DNA from 4 places in the Paenibacillus hexagrammi genome. Region 3 is predicted to be linked to each of the others. Evidence: riboswitches for the same ligand, from Rfam matches in the RefSeq annotation. Region 3 holds a riboswitch; each other region holds the start of a gene.

Region 1 (7,736 bases), 2.4 Mb from region 3:
GTTGATGGGTTGTTGTTACATGGTTAGTATATGGGAAGATAGCCTGAGTGTATGGGCGAATTGAGGGATTGTGCGAATGCCCTTATGGATACAAAATAGGCGAATAGCCCTAGGAGCTCATACATACAGAAGGTTCCAGCATATACACATGAAACTTTGAACGAATGGAGATTATAGGAATACAACGTTTTGGGTGGGATCGAATTGCACTTTGCATTAGCACTTCTAGTAGCTATTATTGTTTGGCGGAAAGGTGTTTGGAGAGAATGGAGTAAATATCACACGACCATGATGTTTTTTGCAGTGGGTAATGTGACATATAATTTCCTTACGGCTAATTATTTTCTTTGGAAGATGAAGCCGGACTTTTTTCCCAATCATAGCATTACGGAGATGATCTATTCGTTCATTACGTTTCCTAGTACTGCACTGCTTTTCCTAAGTGCTTATCCAGAGTCCGATACATTCAAAGCCGTTATTCATCATGTAAAATGGATCCTTATTTATGTGCTCATTGAGTGGTTTTTTACAACGAATGACCGGATGATCTATCAGCATGGCTGGAACTTGTGGTGGTCGGCTGCCTTCGATGTGACGATGTTTCCGATCTTGCGGCTGCACCACAAGCGCCCGATATTGACATATGGAATATCCGTTGTATTATGCGTGTTCTGGATATGGATGTTTGATGTGCCTGTGAATGTACCGATTGAACAAAGGCACGGGTGACGGCAAAACTGGAATGTACTGGTATCCCATGTTATGATGGGGAAGCAGCGGCAAGTCTCAAGGAGAGGTATGAGCAAGACATGGAAGAGAAAACGGAGAAAACGTTTCATCTGTTAGGTATTATTGCAGGTGTGATCGTTGATAATTTGGGGACATTTATGTCTTCGGGGTTAATGGGCAGCATATATTTGTCTCTTCATGAAGGGGATAAAGAAGAGTTAATACAAGTGTATAATCACATCGGCTGGCTGATCTTGTTTATGGTTGTTGGCATGCTGTGGTCATTCTTCGGTGGCTATGTGGCAGCAAGGGTAGCCAGGCGGGCAGAGCTTATCAATGCAGCTTGTATTGGTGTAATTGGGGCTGGAATTGAATTTGATTCTTTTATTTCAAACCCTGGCATAGCTACCTGGTATCAGGTAATTGGGCTTTTGATCGTTATTCCTGTGTCCTTGCTTGGCGGAAAGATGGCTCTACGAAAAAAACAGCGTTCTACAACATGAAAACGTAAAAAGAGACTCGACCTACATCGAATAGGTGAGTCTCTTCCTATGTAACGGGATAACTAATTGGCCGGTGTTGGCATATAGCTGAGCATGGTTGTCCGTACGGATTCGGAGGTTTGCTGGAGGTCTATGTTTTCAAAGACATGCTCGCATTGCTTTCGGTAGGACACTTCTTCAATATAATGTTTCAAATAGTTGTCGACTACGTCTGCAGGTGTTTGGCGTGCGAGTAGGCGTTCCATAATCGTTTGTTTGTTTACATAGATGAAAATACGAATAGCCCGGTCTCCAAATTCGTACTTAAACCGGTTGGCTGCGTAGCGATTGACAATGACGTAGATGGACTCATGCTCTCTAAGAGCTTGCTCCAGATCTGCTCGTTTGATGCCATAGAAATTGCCGTCAATTTCAACTGTTTGAAAGAATTCGCCCGCAATATCCGCATCGATAAACGCTTTCCTCGATATAAATTTGTAATCCGTTCCCTCGATTTCTTTAGGTCTTGGTGTTCGAGTTGTGTAAGAGACAACCGATGAAAATCCGAGCTCCTCGGCAATGCGGCGGGCAATAGTTTTGCGTCCTGAACCGCTGGTGCCGGTAATCACAAAGATCAGTCCTTGCGCACGTTGTTCGCTCATCATGATTCCCCCTCCAATCGAAAGTTGAAAGCGTCATCCTTACACTTTTATTATAGTATGAAAATTCCGAAAATTAAAGAAGGAATACGTCTTTCTATGCTTCTCATGTATAATAAAATGTTGAAAGGAGAGGCTTCCCCTGAATTTAAGATCATTCATACAATTGAATCAATCGCTACTGCGAATTGTGCTTGCGTTGTTCATTGCGTCTTCCGGCAGTGTCCTACTCTTGCTATTAAGGATCATATGGTCGCACAGCACGCTCTACCATTGGCTGATTCTGCCTAATCTCATTTTGGCTTGGATCCCGCTTGTGGCAGCTTTAGTCGTACGATATGCATGGCAAAAAAAGCGGACTTCCGCTTCGGCATTTTATTTGGACTGGCATTCTGGCTGCTATTTTATCCCAACTCCCCTTATATCATTACTGACATCGTTCACTTGACGTACTTAAAAACCTCAATTCCGATCCAATATGATATATTGCTTAACGCGCTGACGGCATTTACCGCTCTGTTAACAGGATTATTATCATTGTACATTGTTCACGAGATGTTCATGGAGAAATTTCGCTCACGTACCGCGTGGCTGTTTGTCGGCGTTTTGCAGTTTTTGTGCAGTATAGGGGTTTTTCTGGGACGTTTTTTGCGTTGGAATAGTTGGGATATTGTGAGCGATCCTGTAGAGATTGTACAAGACTCATTGGATACGATAGAGTCAAGCAGTTCGCTTATTTTTATCTGTGCCATGATGCTCGTCATGTGCTGTTCCTATCTGATGGTATATACCATGCTGCGATATAGAAGATAGCGACTTTTCTGGGAAGGAGGGCAGAATATGCCTAGCTATGCAAATCACAGTTTGGAAGCTACGCAATTCCTTCAGCAAAAGACAGGAAGCACGCAGTTGGATTGCTATACGTACATAGATCCTGAAAACACCGAAAAAAGCTTTTTCGTCGTAAAAACGTCGAATAAGGTGATTCATGTTTCTTTCTCCGAAATTGAATATAATCCATTAGATTATAGGAGCTTGCTAGAGGGCTTATACCAAGTAATCTATGAATAATGCGTAGACAAGCGATAGTATTGATGATAGGATATTTCTAATTGCATATTTGGAATCAGGTGCCAAATGAACCTTTCATTTGGTTAAAAGGGAAGTCCGGTGAAAATCCGGCACGGACCCGCCACTGTAACGATGGCCGAATTATTTCGGCATCTTTTCGCACGAAAGTCACTGGAGCGTTTGCTCCGGGAAGACGCGAAGAGACGGTAATCGAAGTCAGGAGACCTGCCTGGTTTATCAACACTGCAAACCCTACGAGGAATTAGGGAGTGTTAGAGAGCGGTTGCTCCTTTTTTCTTCTTTTTTGGCGCGCTAACCAAGCACTTCTAACATGATTCTGTGTTGGAAGTGCTTTTTTTCATGCTTACATATCGTGAAACTGGGTTTTAGACGGGCAATTTTGTGAGAGGGGATGAAGATATGAAAGGGAAGTTGCTGATTATCGGCTTCGGTCCGGGAAGCTTTGAACATATGACCAGGCGGGCACGCGAAGCGATTCAAGAGAGTGAGGTCGTTATTGGCTACAACACATATGTGGACTTGATCTCAGGCCTGCTCACAGAACAACAAATCGTTCGAACAGGCATGACGGAGGAGGTCAGCAGAGCGCAAGAGGCAGTCCGGCAGGCTAATTCAGGCAAGAAGGTAGCAGTCATATCAAGCGGTGACGCAGGTGTATATGGAATGGCTGGACTCGTCTATGAGGTGCTGATGGAGCAGGGCTGGACACGGTCTGCAGGGGTTGAAGTGGAGGTCATCCCGGGTATTTCCGCTCTACATTCTGCAGGCTCGCTGCTTGGGGCGCCAATCATGCATGATGCTTGCACAATTAGCCTCAGTGATCACCTTACACCTTGGGAATTCATTGCCAAAAGAGTTGAGGCGGCGGGGCAGGCCGATTTTGTTATCGCTTTGTACAATCCGCGCAGCGGAAGAAGGACGAGGCAGATCGTGGAGACTCAGAGAATCCTCCTTCAATATCGTTCACCGGATACGCCCGTAGGTATTGTCAAGAGTGCGTATCGGGATCGGGAGCATGTCATCGTCACGACGCTATCTGAAATGTTGAACTACGAAATTGGCATGTTGACCACCATCATCATCGGCAATTCAAGCACTAAAAATTACGACGGGCTCATGATTACGCCAAGAGGCTATCAGCGCAAATATACGCTTGGAGCAGAGATTCAGCCTCTGAAGCCTCATCAAAGACTTCAAGCGGAGGCAGAGCCTTGGGCGCTTGCACAAGAAGAGGCGTCACAGGTAATCGGAGAATCAAGGAATACAAAGCCGTTAGTTCCGGCGCTGGGGTTCGATGAAACTTTGCAGGTAAGGCCAAATCTACATGAACTGGCTGTGGAGGCGCTCCAACTCGTTTCCCGAGGAAAAGGAGAAGAATCGTGTGCTGCACCAGTGCAGCTACCAGCACAACTACAGGCACAAACACTAATATCAGCTGAACTACGAGCACAAACGCAAGTACAATCGGCGGTGACAGCGACGAAATCAATCTTTGAATTCGCGGTTAGCCCTGGAATTGCCAATAAAAAGCTAAGCAGTACACAGTTAGTAGCTTTGGGACAAATCCTTGGGGATCGCGGAGATATGGAATACACGCCGCATCATCAGTTGATCGTAAGAATTCAAACGGAGAATCCGGTAGAAATAACAGAGGAGCTTGAAGCGCTGGGACTTCTGCTCTCTCCTATTGGAGACCTAGCGCAAATCAAAGCTTGTGATTTTTGTAATCTGGAAAAAAGTGAATCCATTCCTTATGCAGAGGCCATTCATAAGCGAGTCGGCAATCTCGAGGTTCCCAAAGAATTAAAGATAGGTTTTAACGGATGCGGGATGGCATGCTACGGTGCTGTACAACAGGATATCGGTATCGTGTACAGGAAAGAAAAGTTTGATTTGTTTCTTGGGGGCAAAACGGTGGGACGAAACGCGCATCCTGCCCAGCCTGTAGCTGAAGGAATCGAGCCAGGAGAGATTGTCGAGCTTGTAGCGCGAATCGTTGAACGATACAAGACAGAAGGACATCCGAATGAAAGATTCCATAAATTTTATAAGAGGGTGAAGGAGATCGAAGGGTACCGACATCAGGAAGCGCAAGGCTTTGTCATCGAAAATGCGGCCTGCGGGGATTAATGCTTGGATCATTTGCAATAGAAGTTCAGGAGGAGAACGAGATATGAATGCAGTTTTATTTGTTGGTCATGGCAGCAGGGATGAAGAAGGTAATGAAGAGGTCAGGCAATTTGTAGCTGATATTTCTGCAAGAATGAATGGTTTTTTAGTGGAAACGTGTTTCTTGGAGTTCGTTCTGCCTACGATTTCACAAGGAATTGAACGATGTATATCGCAAGGAGCATCACGTGTGATCGTGATACCGATTATATTATTTGCTGCCGGACACGCCAAAATCCATATTCCTGCAGCGATCGACGAAGCGAAGCTGAAATATCCGCAAGTTCAGTTCACCTACGGGAGACCAATCGGTGTTCACGATCAAATTCTTGACATCTTAACCTCACGGATTCTTGACTCTGGGATCCAAGTGGAGCAGGAGCAAGAGGACACGGCTCTCCTCGTCGTAGGACGCGGAAGCAGCGATCCAGACGCAAACAGTGATTTGTTCAAAATTTCTCGGCTTTTGTGGGAACGCCTTAAGGTCAAATGGGTGGAGACCGCCTTTATCGGGGTAACGGCTCCGCTGATTGATGAAGGTGTTGAACGATGTATCCGACTTGGAGCAAAGAAGGTTGTGATTCTCCCGTACTTCTTGTTCACGGGTGTGTTGATTCAAAGGATGGAAAGTTTGGTTGAGGGGTACGGCGAGAAGTATGTAAACCATGAGTTTGTGCTTGCTCCCTATTTCGGCTTCCATCCGATTCTGAAGGAAATTCTCATAAGCCGGGCGCTAGAGGCCGTCCAGGATGAGGTGAAAATGAACTGCGATATGTGTCAGTACCGTTTGGAAGCGATGAAGCATATCGACCATGATCATCATCATGATCACCATGGGCTTCATGATGAGCACCATCATGACCATGGACATGTTCACCATCATCATCATCGTGAGCACAACCATGAACACCACCAAGAGCATCACCAAGAGCACGATGAACACCACCATCAACACCAAGAGGAGAATCTTGGCCTTGAACATAATCATCATCACCGTCATGCGGATGTGCACGAGCGTGATCACGTCCAAGATCATCACCATGAGGAACACAGCGAACAACACGAACACGACCATACACAGCTGCAAGACAGCATCCCCGTTCAAATTGGGGGTACAAAGATATGATTCTTGTCCTAGCCGGAACAAGCGATGCGAGAGAGCTCGCACTCCAAATTCGAGCTGAAGGCCATGCAATTCTGACGACGGTGGTTACTGACAGTGCAGCTAAAAGCATGGAGATGGAAGGACTTCCTGTCCTGACCGGCAGATTGACAGCGGAACAGATGCAGGAGCTCATTCGTGATAAATGCATCCGTGCCGTGGTCGACGCTACACATCCGTTTGCGGAGGAGGCTTCCAAGAATGCGATAGCGGCATCGCAGGAAGCTAAGGTTCCTTACGTTCGCTTTGAGCGCCAAAGTCTAACTTACGAACAGAGTGGTCTCATTACGATCGTCGATGATTACCAAGCAGCGGCGGAAGAAGCTGCGCAAAGAAGAGGCAATATTATGCTCACGACGGGCAGCAAAACCCTAGGCATTTTTGCGAAGCGCTTGTTAGGGCTGCCTGATACAACATTAATTGCCCGTATGCTTCCGCGCAAGGACAATATGGAAAAATGCGAAGAGCTGGGATTGGAGCAGAGGAACATTGTCGCGATGCAAGGTCCTTTTTCCAAAGAGCTGAATCAAGCGCTATACGCCCACTATAACGTTACACTGATGATCACCAAAGAAAGCGGAAAAGTAGGCGCGGTGGATGAGAAGCTGGAAGCAGCGCTGGAGATGGGCATTGAGAGCATTGTGATCGGCCGTCCGGGGCTGGAATATGGGACCCAGTACGCAGACTTTGACGGTGTGCTGCAGCATATCGGACAGCTTATTTTTAAGGAGGCATAGACCATGGAATTTCATACGGACTTTAAACCGCTAACCGTTCAGCCGCAGGAAATCGAGGAGAAGAGCTTCGAAATGATTACGGAAGAGCTTGGTGAGCACAGCTTCACAGAGGAACAATATCCGGTCGTTCAGCGCGTAATTCATGCTTCGGCGGATTTTGAACTGGGAAGAAGCATGCGGTTCCATCCCAGAGCAATTGAAGCTGGCGTTGAAGCAATTCGTTCTGGGAAAATTCTGGTTGCCGACGTGCAAATGGTGCAGGTGGGCATTAGCAAGCCCCGCATCGAGCAGTACGGCGGCGAGGTCAAAGTATACATATCCGATCAAGATGTCATCGAGGAAGCCAAAAGGCTCAACACGACACGTGCGATTATTTCCATTCGCAAAGCGATCCAAGAGGCGGAAGGCGGTGTTTTTGCCATTGGCAATGCGCCGACGGCGCTACTGGAGCTGATCCGCCTGATCAAAGAAGGCGTTGCGAAGCCCGGACTCGTCATCGGCGTGCCGGTCGGCTTCGTCTCGGCAGCGGAGTCGAAGGAGGAGCTGGCGAAGCTCGATATTCCGTTCATCACGAATATCGGCCGCAAGGGCGGCAGTCCGGTCGCCGTGGCTGCCGTGAACGCGCTGTCCATCCTCGCAGCGCGGATGGGGTAAAACAGGCCATGGACGAGCAAGCGAAGCCGCTCCGCCATGGCTACACCACAGG
Region 2 (7,736 bases), 2.4 Mb from region 3:
CGCCGGGCTGAACGGTGAGGTTGATTTGATCAAGAATGGTACGTTCACTTGCCGGGTAACAGAAGCTTAGTTCTTGAATGTCCAAGATCGCCATGTCCACACCTCCTTTGCCTCTACGATGACCGGCACTGCAGCAAATAGCGTAAAGCACCCGTATGCCAGCAGTTCCACTCCTGTATGGATACTTCTCCAAGTGACGGGAAGATCTTGTACTCGCCGTAACCTAACATATGAAACACGATACTGCTTATAAATAAAACGGAAAGCAGCCCCAGCAGACGAATGTCCCGGGGCATCAGCGCATACGCCTCATACCGGCTGCGCGTTCCCGAGCCATAGCCTTTTGCTTTCATAGCATCCGCCGTTTGCAGCGCTTCCTCCAGGCTGAGTGTCAGCAGGATTTGCAGCAGCTTCATGCCGTCGGTCATCCGTTTGCGTAAGCTGCCGTGCGCGATATTAATTCCTTTCATTCGTTGGACCGAAGCGATGTCGGTTAGTCTGCGCTTTAATAGCGGTACAAATCGCATGGACATGACGACGAGCAGCCCTATTTTCGGAAAATAGGAACCAAAGATATACAAAAACCTCGAAGGCGGCAGCACCGCGTTGAAGGAAATGAACAGCACCAGGATGTTGAGCAGGTTGACCGTGGAATATCCTCCATATGCAAGGGACTCAAGCGTCACCGGCTGATCCCAAAAATAAAACAAGATATGCCGCCCCCGATGAGAAAACAGCGGATTGAGAAGAGCGTACAGCAAACTGATAGGAAGATAGAACTTCAGCATGCTGAGCAGCGCCCTGCTCTCGCGGTTTAACATCGTAAGCAGCACACCGGTCATCAGGAGAGTCAGTAGATAGACAGGATGCGTAACGAGCATTCCGAGCAGCATAGCGCCGATGTAGTAGAAAAAGCATACGAACGGATGAAAGGAGCGAAAGCCGCTTTTCATGGCATTTTCGCTCCGACGTCTTCGCCCAAATCCAGCGTGTACAGCCATTCGATTTTATCTCCTGGAGCTGCTTTATAGGAACCTGCTCCTTCGCCCGGAGCCTTTCCGTTCACTTTGTACACCCAACCGCTCTTAGGTCCGCGGTCAAATTCGTACAAATTATCGATGCCTTGGACATAAGCAAATGTACCCCTGCCTTGGTATTCCATTTGGATTTTATTTGCTTTGGTCACCTGCTTGAGCGCATCCAGCACGGTCATGCCTTCCTGAACAGGTACGGATGTCTCCTGCAAAATAGAGCCAAGCTTATCATCGCCTGTAATGCTGATACTAATAGCGGTTGTGGCTGGAGAAGGCGCTTGCTGGGAAGACGGCTCTGCCGTTCCTCCGCCACTTGCAGATGGCTGATTCGCTGAGTCTGCATTGGAGGAGGGCTCGACTGACCCTAGCATTGATGAAGAGGTGCTAGAGGCCGTCTGGGACCCGCCCGATGCAGATGTATCGGCACTAGACTGCAGAGTGTCTCCTTGTTCAGATGTATTGGCACTAGTAGACCGCTGGGGGGCTCCTTGTGATGATGCATTGGCATCGAAGGTTTGTGCTTCTCCTTGCACGGTTGGATTTGCATTGGAAGAGGATTGGGCTCCTCCTTGTAGCGTGGCATTCGTACTTACGGATGCTTGAGCTGCACTTGTACCTGCGGCAGCCGACTCCGTACCGCCACTAAGCAGGCTCGAGCTGCCTGCTGCAGAGGCAGAGCTGCCCGGTTGACCTCCGTTGGAGGACATAGTTGGGTCCGTATCCTGCTGTGCCGATTGATCAGCAGGTTTCGGGCCAGAGTTGTTTGTGCTGCTTACATGGAGACTGCCTGCCTTCGCATCGCTTCCATTTGCGGCTGCCAGGTCAGATGAGCCAGCTTCCTGCTTGATGTGTGAACCGCAGCCTGAAGTAACAAGCATGCATGCTACTCCAAGCAGGATATACCATTTATTCATGATGAATCTCCTATCGTCATTTCTCTCAAAAAGGCAAGAAGGAGCCCCTTACAAGAAAGGGCTCTTCTTATCCTCAGCGATTCTTACTTTTTTGTCAATTCATAAGCTCTAACAGCTACGACAGCAGCCATCTCTCGAGTTGCCGAATCCTGCGGCAGGAATCTGCCGGACTCGTCGCCTTCCATGAGTCCTTGCTGTTGAACAGTTTGGATGTATGGTGCAGCGCCTTCAAATGCTTGATCTAAATCCGAGAATGAATCGGTCGCAGCATCAGCAGTTTCCAAATGCAGCGCTCTGGAAAGCATGATCGCCATTTCTTGGCGAGAGATCGCCGCATCCGGCGCGAAGCGGTCGTTGCTTACGCCTGTGGCGATACCCTTAGCTACTGCCTTCGCCACGTATCCTGCATACCAGGAGTCCGGCGCTACATCAGTAAAGCCAGTATTTACATCGGCAGAAGGAGCTTCACCCAGGATTCTCAGGAGGATCGCAGCGAATTGAATTCGAGTGATTTGTTTTTTAGGTTCAAAGGATGATTTTTCTCCGCCTGTTCCCTCAATTATATGATAGGCAGCGGCCTTCTTCACGGAAGGGAGTGCCCACGCTGCTATATCTGTTTGGTCTGCGAACACTGGAGCTGTTTCCGGCTGAGCTGGCTGGCTCACGTGGCTCGTGGACTTCAGGTAATTCTGGTATGCACCAAGTGCCATCAACGATTGCTCTGTAGCGATAACCTCCGATTGACCGTCCTTCGTATGAGGGAAAGAGCCGTCGCTCAGCTGCAAGCCTAGCAAGTAGGCCAGCATGCTTTTGTCACCGGAATGGAATTGCGGGTTGTTGACAGGATCAATACCGCTGACAGAAAGGCCCCAGATGACCTGCGCAGTGCTTTCGGCATTTTCCACACCCTTCAGTGTGAAACCGCCATCGTCGGCTTGCTGCGCGCTAAGCCATTTCACGGCTTTCTCCATGGCCGTTATTACGGTCGACTGTTCCTTGTAAGGTGTGAGTGCCGCCAACGCTGCTGCGGTCAAATCGGGCTCACCCTTCTCGCCCTTCGCCAGCGGCCAGCTGCCGTCTTGGTTTTGCGCATCAAGGATCCATTGCAGCAGCTTTTCTGGTGTCCATTTCGCTTCTGCCGGGAGGTCATAGGAACCTCCGTGTAATGCAAGCAGCCCATAGATCGGGCCATTGGTGCCCTGAATTTCCATTTGTTCGTTATTGTAGATGCGTTCGATCAGGTTAAAGCCGCCTATCGACTGAGGATTGCCTCCGGCAGCCTGAACGCTTAAAGCTAACCGTTCATAATCCGTCACTTTGCGGAATGTACCGTTCTTTTCCTTCAGCATGGCTATCACACTATCTAGATAGTTCGCGCTTACCGGCACACCTGCTGTATGGAGGGCATACGCCGACCAGTCACTGAGCTCGACTCCGTTCTTCAGCCACTTGGAAGCACGATCGATGGCAGGTCCAACATCTACAGAGGTGCCAGTTGTTGGCTTTTGCTCCAGTTTGGATCTATTAATAACAGCAAATTTCGTAAAATGGTTGACTAACCCTGTGACTGTTCCAGTCTCCGCATCAATGACAGCCGGGATTGGAATCCATTCACCGGTCTCCTCGTTTAGCCAGACTAGCGCCAATTGACTTAAGTCCTCGGCTGCGAGTGGTGTTTTGATCGAGATTTGAACGGGCTTGGCGTAGGTCAGACCTTTGGGGCCGAATTCAAAAATGGGTGAAACGAGCTCTTCGCGTTCTTGTGATGAAAGCTTGTTGACGGTAATGATTTTGCTTTCAGCTAGCGCATTCTCTGGGATTTGCAGCTTCACTTCTGATTTGGCGTCAGTAATTTCAGTTGCCGTCTTCGCTTGTGCTGTCTTTTCCAATGCAACCGCATTGCCTGCCAATTCTTTCTTGAGCGCTTCCGCAGCGGAAGCGGACATTTTCTTATCCGCATTGACAATCACTGCAGGCTTGGAAATTTGTTGAATTGGTTTCTTGTTGTCGTAAGCCAGCTCCAGATTTTTCACTTTATCTGCGACTTCAGAGGTAGATGTTCCTGTTGCTGTAGTCGCTCCACCGCCTACTGGGGAAGGTGCGTTCAAATCATTGCCACCGTCTTTCGTATAACGCCAAGATACGGAGTCGCCGGACTTCAGTAGTACCGAGTCTGCGCCTGTACTCAAGTAGCTGCCGTTAACTGCGTACATCCATCCGCTTAGCGGCCCCTCGTCGAATTCTCTTAAACCGTCTATGCCCTGCACATATGCGGTTGAGCCCGAGCCCGATGATTGAACACGGTTTGCTCCCAACGTGCGAATCAACAAAGAGTATGGTGTGTCGCCGCTCTGTAAGGCAACCGACCTTGTGGAAAGGATGGTTCCCTTATTACTATCACCTGTCACGGAGAGGTAGACGATTGGGCTTCCTCCCGTATTCGTGCCTCCGTCTACTCGGGGCTGAATGGTAATCGGCTGCGACATATGGACAATGATCGGAGTGCTGTTCGCCTTGTACCCTGAGATGTCCATATCATACGATCCAGCAGGCAGACCCGCGAATGTAACTGTGCCCTGGCTGTCCGTTACCGCTGTTAGTCCGCCGACTTTTACTTGGACGCCTTCCGCTGGTGAAGGCGTGTCGAAGCCGGATGTTTTTAGAATATTTACGGTGAAAGATTCGTTCGCTTTCGGCTGCGAAGGGTTTAGTGTTATGGAATTGACCAGGAAAGTGGTCGAGTTCCAGTCAGTATCAAATCCGCTGAAGTAAACGACCGCTCGTTCACCTGGGTGAAGCGTATAGTCTGCCATCCCTACCATAGGAATGGTCCATTTGCCTTGGCTGTAGATCGCGTAGCTCCATGCATCGGCATCGGATTCGATGGATTGCAGATACCCGTTATCTATGTGCTTATGAATCTGATGCTCTACCAGGATGTTTTCGATACTATCCAACAAATTAGGCGAGTTCGCCGCATCCACAGCAAAAGTTTGGGATGAACCCTCAATTTGAATCATAGCTGTGCCCACTTCAAAAGACTTGGAAGCAGCAGCGATCTTAGGTGCAGTCCCTGTCTGATAACCTGACACTACTGCTTGATAGGTTCCACCGGAAAAACCGGCGGGGAATTGAGCGACACCGTAGGTGTCTGTCTGCACGGTTTGCCCGTTTATCTCCACAGAGACGTTCTCAGCCTCTTTGATATTTTCTTGATGGTTTTGATAATCATACACGGATTGATAAACCGTTACTGTAACCGCCTCACCTGCAACGGGCAAGGCAGGGTCTATCGTGATCGACTGAACGAGTGCTGTACTATACCCTGTGTAGTACAAATACACGTCATCGCCAGCACGCAGTTGGTAATCGTGCATGTTGGTGGCACCAACGGTTGCGTAATCCCATGATCCTTGACGCTTAACGTTGTAATACCACCATGTGTTACCGGTTCCACTTATGCCGTTAACGGCATGGAAATAATGACTTCCATCTGCATCAAATGATACGCCCGAAGCCTGCAAAACCTGCACAGCCGCATCAAACGCATTACTCGCCGTCACCGCTCCTTCGGCCAAAATACCTGCCGGACCTGCGACGTGAACCGTCACACTCGCATCCGAAGATGACCCACCGCCGATGACGGGTACAGATACATACGACCCGCTGTTGCCCCCGGTAAACGCATCATAATCCACTAATGCCATTAAAGCCTGACCAGTTGCACCTGTATCCGAAGCACTGCTACTTGTAAGATGGACGAAGCCGCCGTCACTTCTGCGGTAGGTAAACAGATAGCTGAGCGGATTTCCGTTAGCTTTGGTAAAGCTGGCGCTGCGCGCGTCTACACCTGCTGCGGAAAGTCCAATAATCACCTGTGCGGTACTCTCGGAATTTTCCCCGTACTCGGTAAATCCTCCGTTGTCTAATTGCTTCGAAGAGAGCCATTGAACGCCGCCTTCAATCGCTTGCTGGACAACTGGCAAGTCTTTATACACGGAAAGGGCTTTAATTGCCGAAGCCGTGATATCGATGCTGCTATCGCCACCTGACGAGAGCGGGAAGCCGCCGTCGGCGTTCTTTTGCGTGAGCAGCCACGCTGCGATTTTATCCGGTTTCCACTTCGCTGTTAACGGAATATTGTACGCTCCGCTGCTTAAGGCTTGCAGGGCATAAATCGCACCGTTGCTGCCTTGCGCCGTCAGTACATCGCTGTTATAGATGCTCTGAATCAGATTGTACGTCCCGGTTCCCGTTACAACCTGCTCGGGATTACCGCCTGCAGCCTTCACGGCCAGTGCTATCCTTGCGTAATCGGTGACGTTGTTGTATTGGCCGTTTTTTAGTCCGACCTGACTGCTGACCGAGGATAAATACGATGCCGGTACCGACTTACCTGCTTTCGCTAGCGCATAGGCATCCCAATCGGTAATGTTGTCTCCGTTCGCTGCTAATAGATAGCCAGCTGCATCCTCTATCGCTTGCGGGACGGTTACAGTCCCTTGATCTCCTTGATCCGCATACACCGGCACAGCTCCGCTAAAAGCGGAAATGAGCAAACACCAGATCAGCAGGATCATGCTTACTTTTTGTACGACTTGCTTTCTTTCCATCCGTTGTTTCGTCCTCTCTCCGTGAAATAAAAAAGCACCCCAACATGAAGAAGGGCTGCTGATTACGCTTTACGCATAGATTAGCTGGCCAGATAGATGTACAAAAGGAAGTACACTCATGCAGCCGTTTCCCCCTCTCCTATTCCCGCGTAGGCGATGGTACTGACATTCAACAGATATCCTGACTTGCGGATCGTAGCTAATCTCCCGTCTTCCCATCCTTCTTAAAAAGGATAGTGACATCTTGAAAGCAGCTCCCCGCTTACAGTGGCGCGACCGTGCCGGATTCTCACCGGACTTCCCTGTTTGGTTACCGAATGCGGACTGAAAGGCCTTAGCATACGGTTCACTTTTAATCACTAAAAAGAATACCATGCGCTTGGATTGGCGTCCAAGGTTTTTTCGTGAATTTTTGACAAAAATCGAGAGGATTTTCAAATGACCGAGCACTCAGAAGATTCAACAGGACACTTTCAATGAAATTGATGCACATGCAAAAAGGAGCTAGCCCTGGTTTAGGTGGGCAGCTCTTTGGTTTTGTTATCCTGCGTTACTTCGCTGATTTTACACAGAGTTGCAGAACTAGCACTTTGATCTCGCCTCTAGTAGTTACTGCGGAAAAATCAGCGTAATGGCCGTACCCTTCCCTTCCTTGCTAAGAACGCGCATCCACTTGCCTGCGCCGTAATGCAGCGTTAGCCTTTTGCTTGTATTAAAGAGTCCTACATGCTTGCCTTGCATAGAGTCTGACTCAAACGACGCGCGAATGCGCTTCAGCCGTTCAAGCGGTATTCCCGGTCCATTGTCGATGATGGTAACATGCAAATTTGCACCATTCATGCGGCACTTGACCTTAACAGCCAGTTGGTCTTGTGCAGCAAGACCGATATGAATGCTGTTCTCGACTAGCGGCTGCATGCTGATTTTCACGACACGGCAGTCCTTCATCTCCGCCCTCGTGTCCCAGATCACCTGCAAGCGATCCGAGAATCGGGTCTTCTGCAGCTCGATATAGCCTCTCACATTGGCAAGCTCATCGTGCAGCGTTACCGCATCATCCGTTCCCCGCAGCGCATATTCCAGCAGGTCGCTGAGCTGTTCGATCATGACGCACGCATCATTCGGTGAACGCGTCAGTTGGAAGGCTTTCCAGTAAATCGAGTGCAAAGTGTTGG
Region 3 (7,736 bases):
TATTCCCGATTCCCATGTCTCCCGTCGCAAACAAGGTGTAGCCTTTACGAACGAGGTCCTCCACCACCTCGACTCCGGCCATAATAGCCCGCTCTGCTTCCTCGCGAGTCATCGCAGCCTCGCGCACCATATTGCGCGTACCTTTACGCACCTTTTTCGAAACTAGCTGGGGATGCTCCAGATCGGCATTCACACCGACATCGACACAGACGACGTCTGCCCCAGCTTGTCTCGCCAATACATTGACCGCTGCTCCTCCTGCCAGGAAGTTCATAACCATTTGGGGGGTTACCTCGGCGGGAAACGCACTAACTCCCTCTTCGCATACGCCGTGATCTCCTGCCATGACGACGACAGCCTTTTTCTCAAAAACCGGCATCGTCTCCCCAGTTATACCCGCCACCTGTCTGGCTATCTCCTCCAGTTTACCCAAGCTTCCTGGCGGTTTGGTCAGCTGATTCAGATGTCCCTCTGCACGTGCGATGGCCTCCTCTTGAAGGGGCCCAATCCCTTGAATCACTTGTTCTATGTTTGACATCATGCATTTCTCTCCCTTTCAAGTTCATCACTTACCAGGCTGAAGCAAAATTTGCGGAACCTGCACCACCGGATGACGCAGCACCACCGGCTCCGTATCATAGATGCTTTTAATCATCTCACCTGAAATCATCGCCTCGGACGTTCCAATTCCAGCGATTTTCCCATCATGCAGCGCCATGAGGCGACCGCAATATAAAGCAGCAAGATTCAAGTCATGCAGCACCGCTACCACGGTTAGTTCCGTTTCCCGCTGCCATTCTTGGATATAGTCCATCATCTGGATCTGGTAACCGATATCCAAATAGGTCGTTGGCTCATCCAGCAAAAGCAGCCTCGGCTGCTGAGCCATAACCTTTCCCAACGCCACACGCTGCCTCTCTCCTCCGCTAAGCTGTTCCAAGGTGCGACCTTGAAGCCGCTTTAGATCCAGCTTTTCCAAAATCGAGTCTACTAGCTGCCCGGCCTCAGGGACATCATCTCCAAGCCAATTTTGAAACGGGTATCGGCCCATCTCGACGATTTCTCTAACAGTAAATCCCACAGGGGGCAGAGCATCTTGCTGCAGCACCGCTACACACCTGGCAAGCACTTTGCGCGAGTAGTTTCCTATCGGCTTTCCCTCTAGTCTAACGCTGCCCTTCATGACAGGAATAACGCCCGATAGCGTGCTGAGCAGTGTCGTTTTGCCGCTTCCGTTCGGTCCGATAACGCCAAAAAACTCACCTGGGTGAATATAGAAGCTTACTCCTTCCAGAACATTCCGCTTCTGAAAGCTTTGCGTCAACCCTTCAACCTGTATCATGAGATTCACCCTCTTTGCTTCTTTTTATCGCGGTGGAGCAAATAGGCAAAAAACGGGGCTCCTAAGCACGCGGTGATCACACCTAAAGGAATTTCTGTGGGACTTAGCAGCGTCCGTGCCAGCGTATCGGCCCAAAGCACATATATGCCTCCACCGATCATGGAAAGCGGTATAATCAACCGGTAATCCGGCCCTACAAGGAGTCTCACCAAATGAGGAATAATCAGTCCGACAAAACCGATTACACCAGCCACCGATACCGCAGCAGCCGTAACAAATGTAGCGACAATCAACACAATCAGCTTAGTCCTCTCGACGTGAACACCTACATGAGCCGCTTGCCTTTCTCCGAGTGACAGCACATTCAAAGACCTTGCGTACCCTGCTAGAATGCAAATACCGATCATCAAATAGGGAGTGATCGTCAGCGTATAGGACCATCCCCGCATCGCTAAGCTTCCCATCAGCCAAAACACGATTTCATTAATGACCTGCTTCGATAACGAAACCATGAAAGAAACAATCGCTCCCAAGAAAGCCTGCATAATCACACCGGACAAAATGAGCGTCTCCAACTTCAGCATTCCGTCCGTTTGTGCCAGCTTCAATACAACAAGTAGGGAAGCAAGCCCTGTAGCAAAAGCGACGATAGGAATCGACCACTGCCCGAACCAAGCATATTGTAGCCCGAAATAAATCAGGAAGGCCGCACCGACTGAAGCACCTGACGAAACGCCCAGCGTGTACGGATCTGCGAGCGGATTGCGCAGCACACCTTGGAAGGCAGCGCCAGCAATGGACAGCGAAGCCCCGACGAGAATGCCAAGTATAACCCTGGGCAGCCTTACCTTCAAAATGATTTGCTCCGAGGAAGCCGGCCAGTTGGTCTGGATATAATCTCCGGACCACGGGAGGTGCTTGCCTATAATTGCCGCTATCTGCAGCAAAGGCAGCTGTGCTGTTCCGATAGATAGACTGACTAGAATAGAAAGAAGAAGGAGTACACTCCCTACTCCTCCCCAAATCGCCAGTTTTCTTTTCATTTATTTCACCAATTCAGGATAAATCGCTTTCGCCATGGCAACCAATCCATCCGTCATTCTCGGCCCCGGGCGGCTGAGCAGATTTTGATCGATTCCGACTACGCGATTGTTCTTGATAGCGTCAATTTGGTCCCATCCACTGCGGCCGCGAATAATTTGATCGAGCGATTTTCCGCTTTTATCATCAACAACCCCTTTAGAGAATAGAATCACATTGGGATTTTGCTGAATGACCTTTTCCTCACTGATCTGATGCCAGCCTTTGACATCCCCAGCTGTATTGACGCCCCCGGCAATTTGAATCAGCTCGTCCATAAACTCGCCGCTGCCGACCGTCCAGCCTGCGCTGAATTCAATGTATACTTTCTTCTTCGATTCCGGCTTGACACCTTTCACAGCATCCTCGACCCTTTGACGGTCAGCATTCATTTTTGCCGCAACCTCTTCCGCTTTCTCCTGATGGTCGGTAATCTTCCCGAAGGTCAGCACATCGGCGATTGCATCATCCAACGTTTTCGGCTCCACCTTGAATACTTTTAGATTCATAGCCCGCAGCTTCTCCACCACATCCGTCTTCATGGATACACCAGTAAAAATGATATCCGCATTGGCCGCAATCAAAGCTTCTTCGTTCGGTTTTGTGATGCCTCCCATTTTGGGCTTGGTTGTCGCTTCAGCCGGATAGTCATCAAAATCCGATACGCCCGCAATCTGATCGCCTAGCCCAATTGCAAATAACCCTTCGGTTTCAGCAGGCGACACGGACACAATGCGCTGCGGCGCTTTTTCGAAGGTAAACTCTTTTCCTGTAGCATCCTTAATCGTGAGCGGATACTGCGTTTTCTTAGCTGCAGACGGCGCAGCACTCGCTGACGTGTTTACCGGCGGAGCGGACGATGCTGGGCTCGCTGACGCATTTGCGGCCGAAGCCGTTTCCGTTGATGGTGCAAGCGGCTCCTTCTTCGTCTCATTCGAATTACCGCAGCCGGCCAAACTAATTGCAGCCACAGCGGCTAATCCTATGAGCGCCGATTTCTGAAGGTACGGTTGTTTCATTCTCTGTTTCCCCCTTTACTTTGCTTTTTCTTCCTTCTCCACACGCAAAACCGCACAAAAAAACCCTCCGTTCCTATGAACGAAGGGGACGATAAATCGAGTCAGATGCCTATAAGGCTGCCACTGTTACCAGATTTAACGCCAACCTTTTCCTCGAAGGAAGTCGTGTACGGCACTACAGGCAGGTCTCCTGACTTACGGGCATCTGGTTCCCCGCCTTCCCGTTGTACAACAGTGGCATTAGGGGGAACTTTCCCGATTTTACAGTGGCGGGACCGTGCCGGATTCACACCGGCTTCCCTATTAAGCGGCAGTACTTTCATGAAGAATACTGCCCGCACCTATAGCTGCATATTATGAATGACCATAAAATCTCTTGTAAATTATAGATGAGTTCTTTCGAATGTACAAGCGGGTCTTCTGCTATTTTTCGGCAAGAATCTTCATGACCTGCTTGGCCTCATCCACTTTTTTGAAATTCTGCGGAATGAATGCGACCAGGCCTTTGCCATCCATGCCTTGTTCTTTCAGCCATTTGTTGCCTTCAAGCGGAATCCCGTACAGATGCTTCTCTGCAGGCTTTCCTTCTTCTTCGGCTATTCCCAACACTCCACCCGGGTAATCCTCGGGACTCACGATATCATCTAACTGCACAAAGCCGGCTTGCTTTGCCAGCAGCTGAAACTGCTCATCGCCCAGTATAAAGATTCCGTTACCTGCTGCTGCAAGCTCCACAATCATTTTTTCCATAGAAAAGATCGGAACCGCAACGACTTGAATGGTGGGTGCCTGTCCGATTTTTGCCGTTAGAGAAGTCTGCAGCTTTTCGCCGACATCACTTGGGAATCCATTAGGTCCCATTGCAAAAATCGGAACATCTGGTTTAGGCCCTCCGCATCCGGCTAACAGAACCATCATCATTACAATGCTTACCAGCAGCAACTTGATTTTCATACCTTTTCTCTACCCTCCATAAGTGTAAGCACGATGCTTCCTCATACGGCAATAAAAGCCGGCTTATCACCGACTTTTACGACCTTTGTTCATATATTCGTTTATTTTATGATCGAGCACGGTACTGAGCTCAACCACCACATCCGAGGTCATTTCTTTACCTTCGATAACTAGCTGCTCCAGCATAAGCCTAAGCGTATGAATCTCTTCTTCGAGAGGAGTAAGGGAGGCGGGTTTCTTCGCATGCTTGAATAACCAACTGCGACCCGAATCGTTCTCGCGAATTTGAAAATGTTTTTTATACGACGTAAGTTGATATTCCATAAAAGCCATGCTCATCCCTCCTTACTTCCAGAATACCAGTTTTTGTCCACAAAGAAAATAATTTTTTTAAAATATTTTACAATTTTTTGAGAAATTGTCCAATTCTCTCAAGCGCTTCGTTAAGCTGGGATACACTATACGCATAAGAGCAGCGCAGGAAGCCTTCTCCACCTAATCCAAAGACATGCCCGGGAACAGCCGCAACCTTAGCCTCATACAGCAAACGCTCAGCGAATTGTTCGGAGGTCATGCCCGTTGCAACAATGCTCGGGAAAGCATAAAACGCGCCCTGCGGTTCATGGCATTCCAAACCGACCTCGCGGAACCCTTTCACAACCAAGCGGCGGCGCTGATTGTACGATTCCATCATACGGTCCTTCTCTTCCAGACCATGCTTGAGCGCCTCATGCGCAGCTACTTGACCCATAACGGGCGCACACATCACCGTATATTGATGAATTTTGAGCATGGCCGAGATCAACTCGGAATGTCCGCAAGCATACCCCATACGCCATCCAGTCATCGCGAATGCTTTGGAGAAGCCGCTGACCAGAATCGTACGGTCCTTCATCCCCGGCATGGATGCGAAGCTGACATGCTTGTATCCGTAAGTAAGCTCAGCGTAGATTTCATCGGAAATAACAATTAAATCATGCTCTTCTACGACTCTAGCGATTGGCAGCCAATCCTCGTAAGTCATGATTCCGCCCGTTGGATTACTTGGATAACATAAGATCAGGATTTTCGATTTAGGCGTAATAGCCGCCCTCAAAGACTGCTCCGTCAGCTTGAATTGATCCTTGGCAAACGTTTCTATCCCTACTGCCTTGCCTCCGCTGATGCTGGTGATCGGCGAATAGGAGATGTAGCAGGGCTCGGGAATTAGAATTTCGTCTCCAGGGGTGATGAGCGCACGAAGGGCAAGATCGATAGCCTCGCTTCCCCCGACGGTAACAAGCACCTCATCACTCGGTTCATACGTGACTTGGAACGAATTATGCAGATACTCAGCAATAGCTTCGCGAAGCTCAGGTATCCCTGAGTTTGGTGAATATTTGGTCTTGCCCTGTTCCAAGGAACGAACGGCCGCTTCCCGGACATGCCACGGTGTGGAGAAATCCGGTTCCCCAACACCGAGTGAAATAATGTCTTCCTTGCTATTGCTGACCAGATCAAAAAATTTACGTATTCCGGACGGGGGAATCGACCTCACCGCGGGGGCCAGATATTCTTTCATGGATTTAGCTTGGCGTACGGTTGGTTCCTCTTTAATCATGGCGCACCTCTTTCTTACGGTGAGACGAGCAGTCGATGATCATCTTCCTGATCCTCGAATATGATGCCGTCTTGTTTGTATTTTTTCAAAATAAAGTTCGTTTTCGTTGACAGAACCCGATCAATCGGCGAAAGCTTATTGGAGACGAAAGAGGCAACTTCTTTCAGCGTCTTTCCTTCAATCTCCACCAGCAGGTCATAGGCGCCGGACATCAAGTAGACGGATTTCACTTCCGGATATAAATAAATCCGTTCAGCAATCGCATCAAAGCCGCGACCGCGTTCCGGTGTAATCTGCACTTCAATAAGGGCCGTAACCTTCTCGTCGTCCACCTTGCTGCCATTAACAACCGTGGCGTACTTAACGATGACCTTTTCCGCTTCCATCTCTTTGATCGCTCGCGCCACCTCGGCCTCCGCCGTTCCTAACATCGTGGCAATCAGCTCCGCGCTCCGGCGGGCGTCTTCTTTCAGTATTTCGAGAATTTTAAGCTTCAAAGCATCCATGGTTAACCCTACCTTTCATTCCATTGGTTAAATGTTCATCTTCCCATCTTACAATGAACTGCTGTCCGATTCAATCTGTAAGCGCAGAAGGACGAGGAGAATTTTTTTATAATCATCCTTTCGGCCCGTTCCCGACATCCAGACATAAAAAAACCATGAGACTGAACACGTCCCATGGGCTCCTCTAATCCATTATTTATGCAACAATGTGCTGAACTTAAGCTCCGCCTTAAGCAGCTTGCACACATTTCCTTCAATTTCCCGGTGTCGGTATGCAGGCAGTACATGAACTTCAATGTCTTCCTTCATACTACCAATTCCAATTAAGTCTTGTTCATCGTACACCGAGATCACATTTTTACAATCTGGAATATCAAATTTATTTGTATATGCTTGTATAAACATCTGGAGTTGATTGTCACCGGGAATTTCGTTAACGTAAGCAATTTTCATGGATAACATCCGCCTTCCATTTCATTAGACTCCTTATATAATTATACGAACGGTTGCATAATTATGCAATATAAAATAAAAAAATGGTTCCTAAGAACTGTAAGCCCATTCTCGGAACCCTTAGCTTTAAAATATATCCATGCTCAGATAACGCTCTCCCGTATCCGGCGCTATGCACAGCACCCTTTTACCTGCGCCCAGCTTTCTTGCGACCTGCAGTCCCGTCCAGACGGATGCTCCTGCAGAAGGACCTACCAGAATCCCTTCCCGTCTTGCCAAATCCTTCGTCACCTGAAGAGCGTCTTCATCGGCAACTTGCACAATCTCATCGTATACCTGCGTATTCAAGTTCTTCGGTACAAAACCGGGACTCGTTCCCACCAGCTTATGCGGACCGGGACTCCCTCCTGAGAGCACAGGAGAGCCCTTAGGCTCTACCACATAAATCTGAATGTCCGGTAGCCGATCCTTCAGCACTTCACCTGTGCCTGTAATGGTTCCGCCTGTTCCCGATGTGGCAACAAAAGCGTCCAGCTTGCCTTCCATCTGCTGTATGATCTCTTCGGCCGTCGTCGAACGGTGAATGTCCGGATTAGCAGGATTTTCAAACTGCTGCGGGATAAAGCTGCCCGGGATCTGGTCTCTGAGCTGCTCGGCCATACGGATGGCGCCTGGCATCCGCTCCGCTGCGGGTGTTAGCACAACCTCTGCTCCATAAGCCTTCAGGAGATTTATTCTTTCCTTCGTCATATTGTCAGGCATGACCAGGATCGCTTTGTACC
Region 4 (7,736 bases), 120 kb from region 3:
TCCAGTCGTCAGGAGTTGGGATCTGCATGCCTTCAAACAAGGATTTCGCTTTATCAGTAACAGGCCGGTAATCGGTCTGGATATATCGTTCAAAATAATTTCCGTTCGCGTACTCCGAAAGCTCGAAGCCGTCGAAGGTTTTGCCCTTTTCCTTGGCGATTTCCATACTTCTCTCAATGGAGTAGTAGTTCATAGCCATAAAAAAGGTGCGCACGAAGTCTTTGGCTTCGTCACTTTCATAGCTGATTCGATTCTTGGACAAGTAACCGTGCAGATTCATCGCACCTAGTCCAACAGAATGCAGCTCCCGGTTCGCCTTGGCAACACCAGGGGCGTTAGCAACTGTCGTCATGTCACTCACAGCCGTTAGTGCTGTCATGCCCTCGTGCACCGATTCGCGTAGCTTTTTCAAGTCCATCACATTCGCAATGTTAAGAGATGCCAGATTGCAGCTGATATCACGACGAATGATATTGTCAGCGCCGTAGTCACCGATCTCCAGAAGTCTCTTGAAGCTGAAAAATCTCCGTGCACAGATTGGACATCTTGATGGCGCCGATCTGTTTCAGCGGATGAGCCAAGTTCGCATTCGTTCGGTTCATAATATATGGATAGCCGGATTCCAGCTGTGTTGTCGCAATTTTTACCAGCATCTCACGAGCGCTCATTACGACTTTCTTCTTCACTCGAGAATCTGCGAGTAGTACGTCATACATCTCATCGAGATCCATGTCGTCCAGATGCTGACCGTATGCTTTATAAACGGTATAAGGAGCAAACACGTGAAGAGGTTGGTTCTCTTCAGCAAGCTTGTAGAATTGATTAGGAACAATTAATCCGATTGACAATGTCTTCAAACGCGTCTTCTCGTCAGCGTTAATCTTTTTGCTGTCCAGGAATTCCATGACGTCCCAGCCGAAGATATTGTAATAGGCAGCTCCTGAGCCTTTACGTTGACCCATTTGGTCCGCATAGGAGAATGCATCCTCCATCAGCTTCATGACAGGCATAATGCCTTTAGCCGCACGCTCAACGCCTTTAATCGACTCTCCGCGACCGCGCAGCTTGGATAAGTTAACGGCAACTCCGCCGCCAATTTTGGAAAGCTGCATACAGGTTCCGAGCACATAATTAATCGAGTTAAGGGAGTCATCCATCTCCAGCAGGAAGCAGGATACCATTTCGCCTCTGCGGCTCTTGCCGGCATTGAGGAAGGTAGGCGTTGCAGGCTGCAGCCTCTGCTCCATCATGGATTTGGCCAGATCTTTGGCTGTATGTACATCACCCCGCCCCAAATGAAGCGCTACAATCGCCACACGGTCCGCATAGTGCTCCAGATATTGCGTCTTGTCATCGCTTCGTAATGCATAATCCGTATAGAATTTGGAAGCCGCCATATAAGAAGAGAATTCAAACTGATAGTCGTGCGTGATCTTGTATATATCTTCAACCTCGGATGCCGAATATTTCTCGTACACATCCTCGTAATAGTTTTGTTCGATCATGTAACGAACCTTGCTTGCCGTGTCGGGAAAGCTCATGCTGTTGTGATTTACTTCTTCCATAAATACGCGAACTGCTTCTTTATCCTTCTCCAATTGAAAGAAGCCATCGGCACCACGCTGCAACAGCTCGTTGTTTAACTCAATATGCCGCAATTGCTTGCACCCCCTGAACAAATCGCTGTACATCTTGACGTGTTCCGGACAATTCGAATTTACTCAGCACCGGAACTCCGTATTTCTCTGCAATACGGTCGGCGCTCTTGGCGAAACCGTCTCCCCAATTCTTATTGCCGCTTGCTGCTACGCCTTGAAGTCTGGCATGATTCCGTTCCAAGAAGCCAGAGACCTTCTCCGGGATTTGACCAAAGCCCGTTGTGTAGGTTACAAGCACAAACGGCTCGTCCATCCTCAACGCTTCATCTATCTGAACGGCCGGCAAATTTACTTTTTTGATAAACCTGCGAACATTACCTGTCTTCGAATCGTAAGCAATCAGCATCGAAACTTGTCTCCTTTTGGCACATGAAAATGGCGCATTCGGCATGCTTGAAGGACCGAATACGCCACTATATGGACGAGTACATACTACTACATCTAGTGGGAGTCAGGACACCTTCCTATCAACCGTAGGGGTGTGTCAACGAACAGGCAGGTCTCCTGACTTGGCGTCATGGCTAGCGTCCGCCTTCCCGATTTGCAGTCCAAGAAACCTAAGCAAACCAGTGGCTTGTGAGACGTAAGCTCTGCCTAACAGTGGCGGGACCGCGCCGGATTTGCACCGGACTTCCCTATTAAGCTGCTGCGTTTCTATGAAACTAGAAGCACCTGTTCATTACGATATATAGTTGATAGATTCAAATTTATATCAATATATTGTGCTTGTCAATGAGAAAATCGACTTAGATTTCCTATAAAATAGTGTCATGTTGGGTATAACCCACCTACTATTCAGTACATAATATGTGGATAATGCCTTCCATATTTAGGGATTGACAAATGAATATTTCAAGCGAATCCTTGCTGTATCTGGCTTCATCCGGTTTGAAGGACAGTAAATTCTCACCCCATATATGGGGATATTCCCTGGAGGAATTGGGGATAAAGTGGGGATAAGGAGTGTCACAAATCTTTTGGAAATCTACGGATTGACATACTAGATATAGAGAAAAGACTACCCTCGTTCGATCGTACGAACGAGGGTAGTCTTTTAAGTGCCGTTTACAAGCTACGACAAAATTAGCTATTACGCTTTTGGAAGTCTACCATGAAATCAGCCAGTGCTTTGCAGGATTCGTATGGCACGGCATTATACGTAGAAGCTCTCAGACCGCCAACGCTGCGGTGACCTTTCAGTCCGACAAAGCCTTCTTGCTGCGTCTCCTTGATGAACTTCTTCTCAAGCTCTTCATCCTGCAGGCGGAACGTCACATTCATCATGGAACGGCTTCCTGCATCGACTGGACCGCGGTAGAAGCCGCCGCTTTGATCGATTGCGCTGTAAATCAAGCCTGTTTTCTCACGGTTCTTTGCTTCAACTGCAGTTAGACCGCCTTGCTCCTTGATCCACTTCAGAACAAGGTTGACCATGTAGATCGAATAAACCGGAGGTGTATTGTACAAGGAATTGTTCTTACCATGAATTTCGTAACGCAGCATCGTCGGAATCGTCTTCGGCAGATCTTGAAGCATGTCCTCTTTGATGATGACAACTGTCACCCCGGATGGACCCAGGTTCTTCTGCGCACCGGCATAGATCATGCCGAACTTGGATACATCTACCGGACGGCTAAGGATATCACTGGACATATCAGCAATCAGCGGCACATTTCCTGTCTCCGGATAGCTTTGGAATTGCGCGCCTTCAATGGTCTCATTGGATGTTACATGAAGATAGGCCGAATCTGGGTGAATCTGGATTTCGCTCAAATCAGGAATTTTCATGAACTTCTGTTCTTTGGAGCTGGCCGCGATCGCAACCTCTCCAAACAAGCCTGCTTCTTGAATCGCCTTCTCCGCCCATGCTCCTGTCAGAACATAGCTGCCCACCTTACCGGACTTTAAGAAATTCATCGGGATCATCGCGAATTGCGTGCTTGCGCCGCCTTGCAGGAATTGAACTTGATACCCGTCCGGGATGCCGAACAGCTCCTTCAACAGCTGCTGTGTTTCATTATGTACTTGCTCGTATTCGGCGCTGCGATGCGAAATTTCCATAATCGACATGCCAATTCCCTTGAATTCGACAAGCTCTTCCTGTGCTTTCTGCAGCACTTCGAGTGGAAGAGCCGCCGGCCCCGCATTAAAATTGTAGGCCCGATTTCCCATGAATAACCACACCTTTGCTTTTGTATTATGGCTATGATAGCAAGATTCGCTTCACGCATCAAGTAAAACCTTAGATGGAAATGCTAAGCTGAAGAGCATCCGCTGTGTTCGCAAATTCCATTTCATCAGGAGGATATCAATGCAAAATACGACAGCACAATCAGCCGACTTCCGACTATTCGTCGGCATTCGCCCTCCAGAGCCCGTCAAGGCAGCTCTGGAGGCATGGCGAAGCAGCGCCCATACAGCGCTGCCCTTCCAGAAGTGGACGCACCCTGAGGACGTCCACGTTACGCTCTTCTTCCTCGGCGACACCTCCGCCGAGGCTACTGATGCGCTGGCGCAGGACCTGCGCCAGCTGGCCGCGGCGCAGCCGCCGCTCACACTGCACGCCGAGGGTCTCGGCGTGTTCGGCCCTCCGGCGGCGCCGTCGGTGCTGTGGGCGGGCGTCGCCGGCGACCTCGATGCGCTGCACAGGCTGCAGCGCGAGGTGACGGGCGCCTGCGCCCGCCACGGCTTCGCGGCCGAAGCCCGGGGCTACCGGCCGCACATCACGCTGGCCCGCCGCTACCGCACAGCGGCGGGGGCATTTCGCCGCGCCGCGCTTGCGCAGGCGGCGCCTGCGGCGGTCTGGCCCGCGTGGCGGGTAGAGGACATCGTCCTCTACCGCAGCCACTTGGGCCGGCAGCCGTCGTACGAGCCGATCGGCGAATTCCCGCTCGGCGGATAAATAATTGCTGCTTGCTGCACAGCGGCAAGCAGCACGCTCACTCAGGATCTTATTGTAGTCTCTGGGTATGTAGATTCCCATATGTAGATTCCATACATAGAGACTGATATCTAGTCCTTGGCAACCAGATTCCCGTGTATAGATTTTGTGAAAATGTGCCAATCATTCGGAGTACGCCACTGCAATACTTTCATGGCAAATCTGCTCGAATAAGCAGTGAATTTTTCTTTCTCTGATCTTCCTAATTAAATTAAAATACAACCTTCAACCTGCCACTAAGTCCTGACCGCTCGTCGGTGCATTCAAATTCCTTAATCCAGCAGCACCTGCTGTGCCGGTCCGCGTCCTAGCTGAAACATCGTCTGCAATTGGCTGACGGTGTTTCGCTCGGTCGAGAGCGGCGGCAGCTCGTTCTCGGCAAAAAAACCGACGCCCGTCGTCTCTAGGGCATCCGTTAAAGCTTCCCCGCCTTCCAGCTCGCACAAGATAAATATCTTGTAGACGTGGTTCGGCGAGGGCGGATGCGGATGGCACTTCTTATCCAGAAGCGCCAGCAGCCTAACCGGCTTGACGTCGTAGCCGGCTTCCTCCTTCGTCTCCTTCACGGCGACCTCGGAGGGTGTGTAGCCGATATCCGCCCAGCCCCCGGCAACGACCATGCGCCGTCGGCTTTCTCCCGGACAAGAAGAATCTTGTCCTCCTGAAATACGACCGCTCTCACATCAACCTTCGGCGTCGCATAACCGCTGTCACTTGCAAAGAGCTCCTTTACCTTATCCACCGGTGTGTCCGTGAAATAGCTCATCATCTCCACACTGATGCTGCGAAGCATCTCATAACGCTCCAAATCGTACCCGTTCTCACCGTATTCCAGACCAGCTTGGGATATCGCTTGAATTTGTTTGGCCCATTCCAGCCAAGGAATGTTCATGTGCATTCCTCCTCTTTCTCCATGAATGCCCGCATACCGCTAAAAATCGACACCATCTCATCCAACTTCATTCGAACGAGTCCGCTGGAGGACGGACATACATATTCAATGCTAGACCGAACGACGGGGTTCGATTGAGCGCCCCAGACGATTCCTTTTCGACCGCTATATTGTTCATAGACTCCCTTACCGACAAAACAAACAATTCGAGGCTGGAACGTTTTTATTTTTTCACGAAGAGTCTCTCTGCCCTTCTTATACTCTTCCGGTTTGATCTCAGCAGCAGTCAATGTAGGTCTTGCGACAATATTCGTGAAACCGTAGCCGATATCCAGCAAATCTTGATCCTCCGCTGCCGAGTAAAGCCTATCGGTCAAACCTGCGGCATGCAGAATTCGATAGAACCGATTCGTTGGATTGGCATAGTGATGTCCGGTTTCACCTGAGCGAATGCTTGGATTATACCCAACAAACAGGATTCGCAGATGATGTCGGATATGGTCGGAAATTGGCCCCAATTCCATCTGAATTCAACCTACTCCTTTTAAAAGCGTTCAAAGGTATAGTATTTACGCTAATTTCAATTTGTAGCCCATGGCCATAGCTAGATCTAGAAATGCAGATAGCGAACCATACGCGATATCCATCTATGAACTATTCCCGTTTTCCAAGCACTGTCGCTAATTGCAGGAACGTGTCAATCGCTTTATGAATGCGAAGCTTGAGGTTTGGATTCATAGCACCTTCATCTAACGGCCCCATAAAGCTGATTCGTTGTTCGCCGCCAATTGAAATCCACTCCGGACAGTTAATACCATGCAAATTCCTCACTGTAGCCTGCATATGCTGCAAGGTGCTGACACCCACAGCCCCTCCAGCCGAGCTTACAGACAACACCGCTTTGCCGCCAATTTGATCTTGGCCTACGTGATCGAGAGCATTCTTTAACACACCTGTCATACTGCCGTGATATTCAGGAGAAGAAAGAACGATTCCATCAGCCTGCTGCATCGCTTTTTTCATAACAGACAATCCCTCGTGCTCGCCATTAATCTCATCAGGTGAGTAAAACGGCAGGGCAGTTTTGTATAAATCAATAAAAGAAACCTGGATTCCCTTGCTTTCCATGATCAGCTTGATATATTCGGCTAGCCTCGTGCTGCTGGCTTCTTTCCGGTTGCTTCCCGCTACAATGACAATTTTCATTAAAATCTCCTCTTTATCGCGTTTTTTCTTAAAAATAGATAATACCTAATACTAATTGAAAAAGCTGATTCTCTGGCAAATGTATGCCAAAGAACCAGCTGTTATGAGAGCAATCAAATAAGCACTTATGATTAGCAATCGAAGTACAAGGAGTACTCGTGCGGATGAATGCGGATAGAAACTTGTTTTGCTTCGCCGCGCTTAAGATCGATATAGTTATCGATAAAGTCTTGAGTAAATACGCCGCCTTCAAGCAAGAAGTCGGAATCAGCTGCAAGAGCATCCAAAGCCTCATCCAATGTACCAGGTACGCTGCGGATTTCTGCTTTTTCTGCATCGGACATTTCATAGATATTTTTGTCGAAAGGACCGTATCCAAGAGCACGAGGATCGATTTTCTTTTTGATACCGTCAAGACCAGCCATCAGCATAGCTGCGAACGCCAAGTAAGGGTTAGCTGTGCTATCCGGAGTACGGAACTCGATACGGCAGCCTTTAGGTGTAACAGCAGCGATCGGAATACGAACAGCCGCGGAACGGTTACCTTTGGAGAATACCAAGTTAACAGGCGCTTCGTAACCAGGAACCAGACGTTTGAAGGAGTTTGTACTAGGGTTAGTCAAAGCGATCAAAGCTGGAGCGTGGTACAGGATACCGCCGATGTAGTTAATTGCCAATTCACTCAGGTTCGCATATGCTCCTTTTTCATAGAACAAAGGCTCTCCTTCGTTGAAGATGGACATATGAACGTGCATACCGCTACCGTTATCGCCGAACAATGGTTTTGGCATGAATGTAGCTACTTTACCGTATTGTCTAGCTGTGTTGGACACGATGTATTTGTATTTAAGCAGGTTGTCTGCTGTTTTAGTCAATGTATCAAAACGGAAGTTGATTTCTGCTTGTCCTGCAGTTGCAACTTCGTGGTGGTGACGCTCAATGCGAAGACCAGCATCAGCCAAAAGGTTACACATTTCGGAACGGATATCTTGTTGGGAATCTGTAGGAGCTACTGGAACGTAACCGCCTTTAACAGGAA

What was found. Region 3 has a riboswitch for cobalamin ahead of L0M14_RS04580 (ABC transporter substrate-binding protein). Riboswitches for the same ligand answer to the same signal wherever they lie in the genome.
Region 1: it holds a riboswitch for cobalamin, as region 3 does, so the genes downstream of both, cobJ (precorrin-3B C(17)-methyltransferase) here and L0M14_RS04580 (ABC transporter substrate-binding protein) in region 3, are expected to answer to the same signal.
Region 2: it holds a riboswitch for cobalamin, as region 3 does, so the genes downstream of both, L0M14_RS23750 (S-layer homology domain-containing protein) here and L0M14_RS04580 (ABC transporter substrate-binding protein) in region 3, are expected to answer to the same signal.
Region 4: it holds a riboswitch for cobalamin, as region 3 does, so the genes downstream of both, nrdI (class Ib ribonucleoside-diphosphate reductase assembly flavoprotein NrdI) here and L0M14_RS04580 (ABC transporter substrate-binding protein) in region 3, are expected to answer to the same signal.

Annotation. Positions count from the first base shown of each region.
Region 1 covers NZ_CP090978.1:3,356,137-3,363,872, reverse strand. Annotated here, with positions in the region: gene L0M14_RS15240 (CBO0543 family protein) at 205-729, shown strand; gene L0M14_RS15235 (hypothetical protein) at 810-1,232, shown strand; gene L0M14_RS15230 (guanylate kinase) at 1,295-1,876, opposite strand; gene L0M14_RS15225 (DUF1361 domain-containing protein) at 2,213-2,683, shown strand; gene L0M14_RS15220 (hypothetical protein) at 2,711-2,941, shown strand; cobalamin riboswitch at 2,982-3,188, shown strand; gene cobJ (precorrin-3B C(17)-methyltransferase) at 3,362-5,092, shown strand; gene L0M14_RS15210 (sirohydrochlorin chelatase) at 5,136-6,257, shown strand; gene cobK (precorrin-6A reductase) at 6,254-7,030, shown strand; gene L0M14_RS15200 (precorrin-8X methylmutase) at 7,034-7,684, shown strand; gene L0M14_RS15195 (cobalt-precorrin-5B (C(1))-methyltransferase) at 7,693-7,736, shown strand, end outside.
Region 2 covers NZ_CP090978.1:5,195,707-5,203,442, forward strand. Annotated here, with positions in the region: gene L0M14_RS23735 (ABC transporter ATP-binding protein) at 1-94, opposite strand, end outside; gene L0M14_RS23740 (energy-coupling factor transporter transmembrane component T) at 114-953, opposite strand; gene L0M14_RS23745 (DUF4430 domain-containing protein) at 950-1,948, opposite strand; gene L0M14_RS23750 (S-layer homology domain-containing protein) at 2,032-6,561, opposite strand; cobalamin riboswitch at 6,716-6,905, opposite strand; gene L0M14_RS23755 (cache domain-containing sensor histidine kinase) at 7,171-7,736, opposite strand, start outside.
Region 3 covers NZ_CP090978.1:999,028-1,006,763, reverse strand. Annotated here, with positions in the region: gene cobT (nicotinate-nucleotide--dimethylbenzimidazole phosphoribosyltransferase) at 1-541, opposite strand, end outside; gene L0M14_RS04590 (ABC transporter ATP-binding protein) at 566-1,342, opposite strand; gene L0M14_RS04585 (FecCD family ABC transporter permease) at 1,348-2,385, opposite strand; gene L0M14_RS04580 (ABC transporter substrate-binding protein) at 2,386-3,441, opposite strand; cobalamin riboswitch at 3,605-3,801, opposite strand; gene L0M14_RS04575 (hypothetical protein) at 3,865-4,395, opposite strand; gene L0M14_RS04570 (aspartyl-phosphate phosphatase Spo0E family protein) at 4,462-4,728, opposite strand; gene L0M14_RS04565 (aminotransferase class I/II-fold pyridoxal phosphate-dependent enzyme) at 4,796-5,995, opposite strand; gene L0M14_RS04560 (Lrp/AsnC family transcriptional regulator) at 6,010-6,501, opposite strand; gene L0M14_RS04555 (hypothetical protein) at 6,694-6,954, opposite strand; gene cysK (cysteine synthase A) at 7,081-7,736, opposite strand, start outside.
Region 4 covers NZ_CP090978.1:1,117,602-1,125,337, reverse strand. Annotated here, with positions in the region: partial or broken gene nrdE (class 1b ribonucleoside-diphosphate reductase subunit alpha) at 1-1,658, opposite strand, end outside; gene nrdI (class Ib ribonucleoside-diphosphate reductase assembly flavoprotein NrdI) at 1,645-2,004, opposite strand; cobalamin riboswitch at 2,136-2,349, opposite strand; gene serC (3-phosphoserine/phosphohydroxythreonine transaminase) at 2,742-3,830, opposite strand; gene thpR (RNA 2',3'-cyclic phosphodiesterase) at 3,970-4,560, shown strand; partial or broken gene L0M14_RS05070 (NUDIX hydrolase) at 4,872-5,491, opposite strand; gene L0M14_RS05065 (mismatch-specific DNA-glycosylase) at 5,488-6,009, opposite strand; gene L0M14_RS05060 (NADPH-dependent FMN reductase) at 6,146-6,697, opposite strand; gene glnA (type I glutamate--ammonia ligase) at 6,829-7,736, opposite strand, start outside.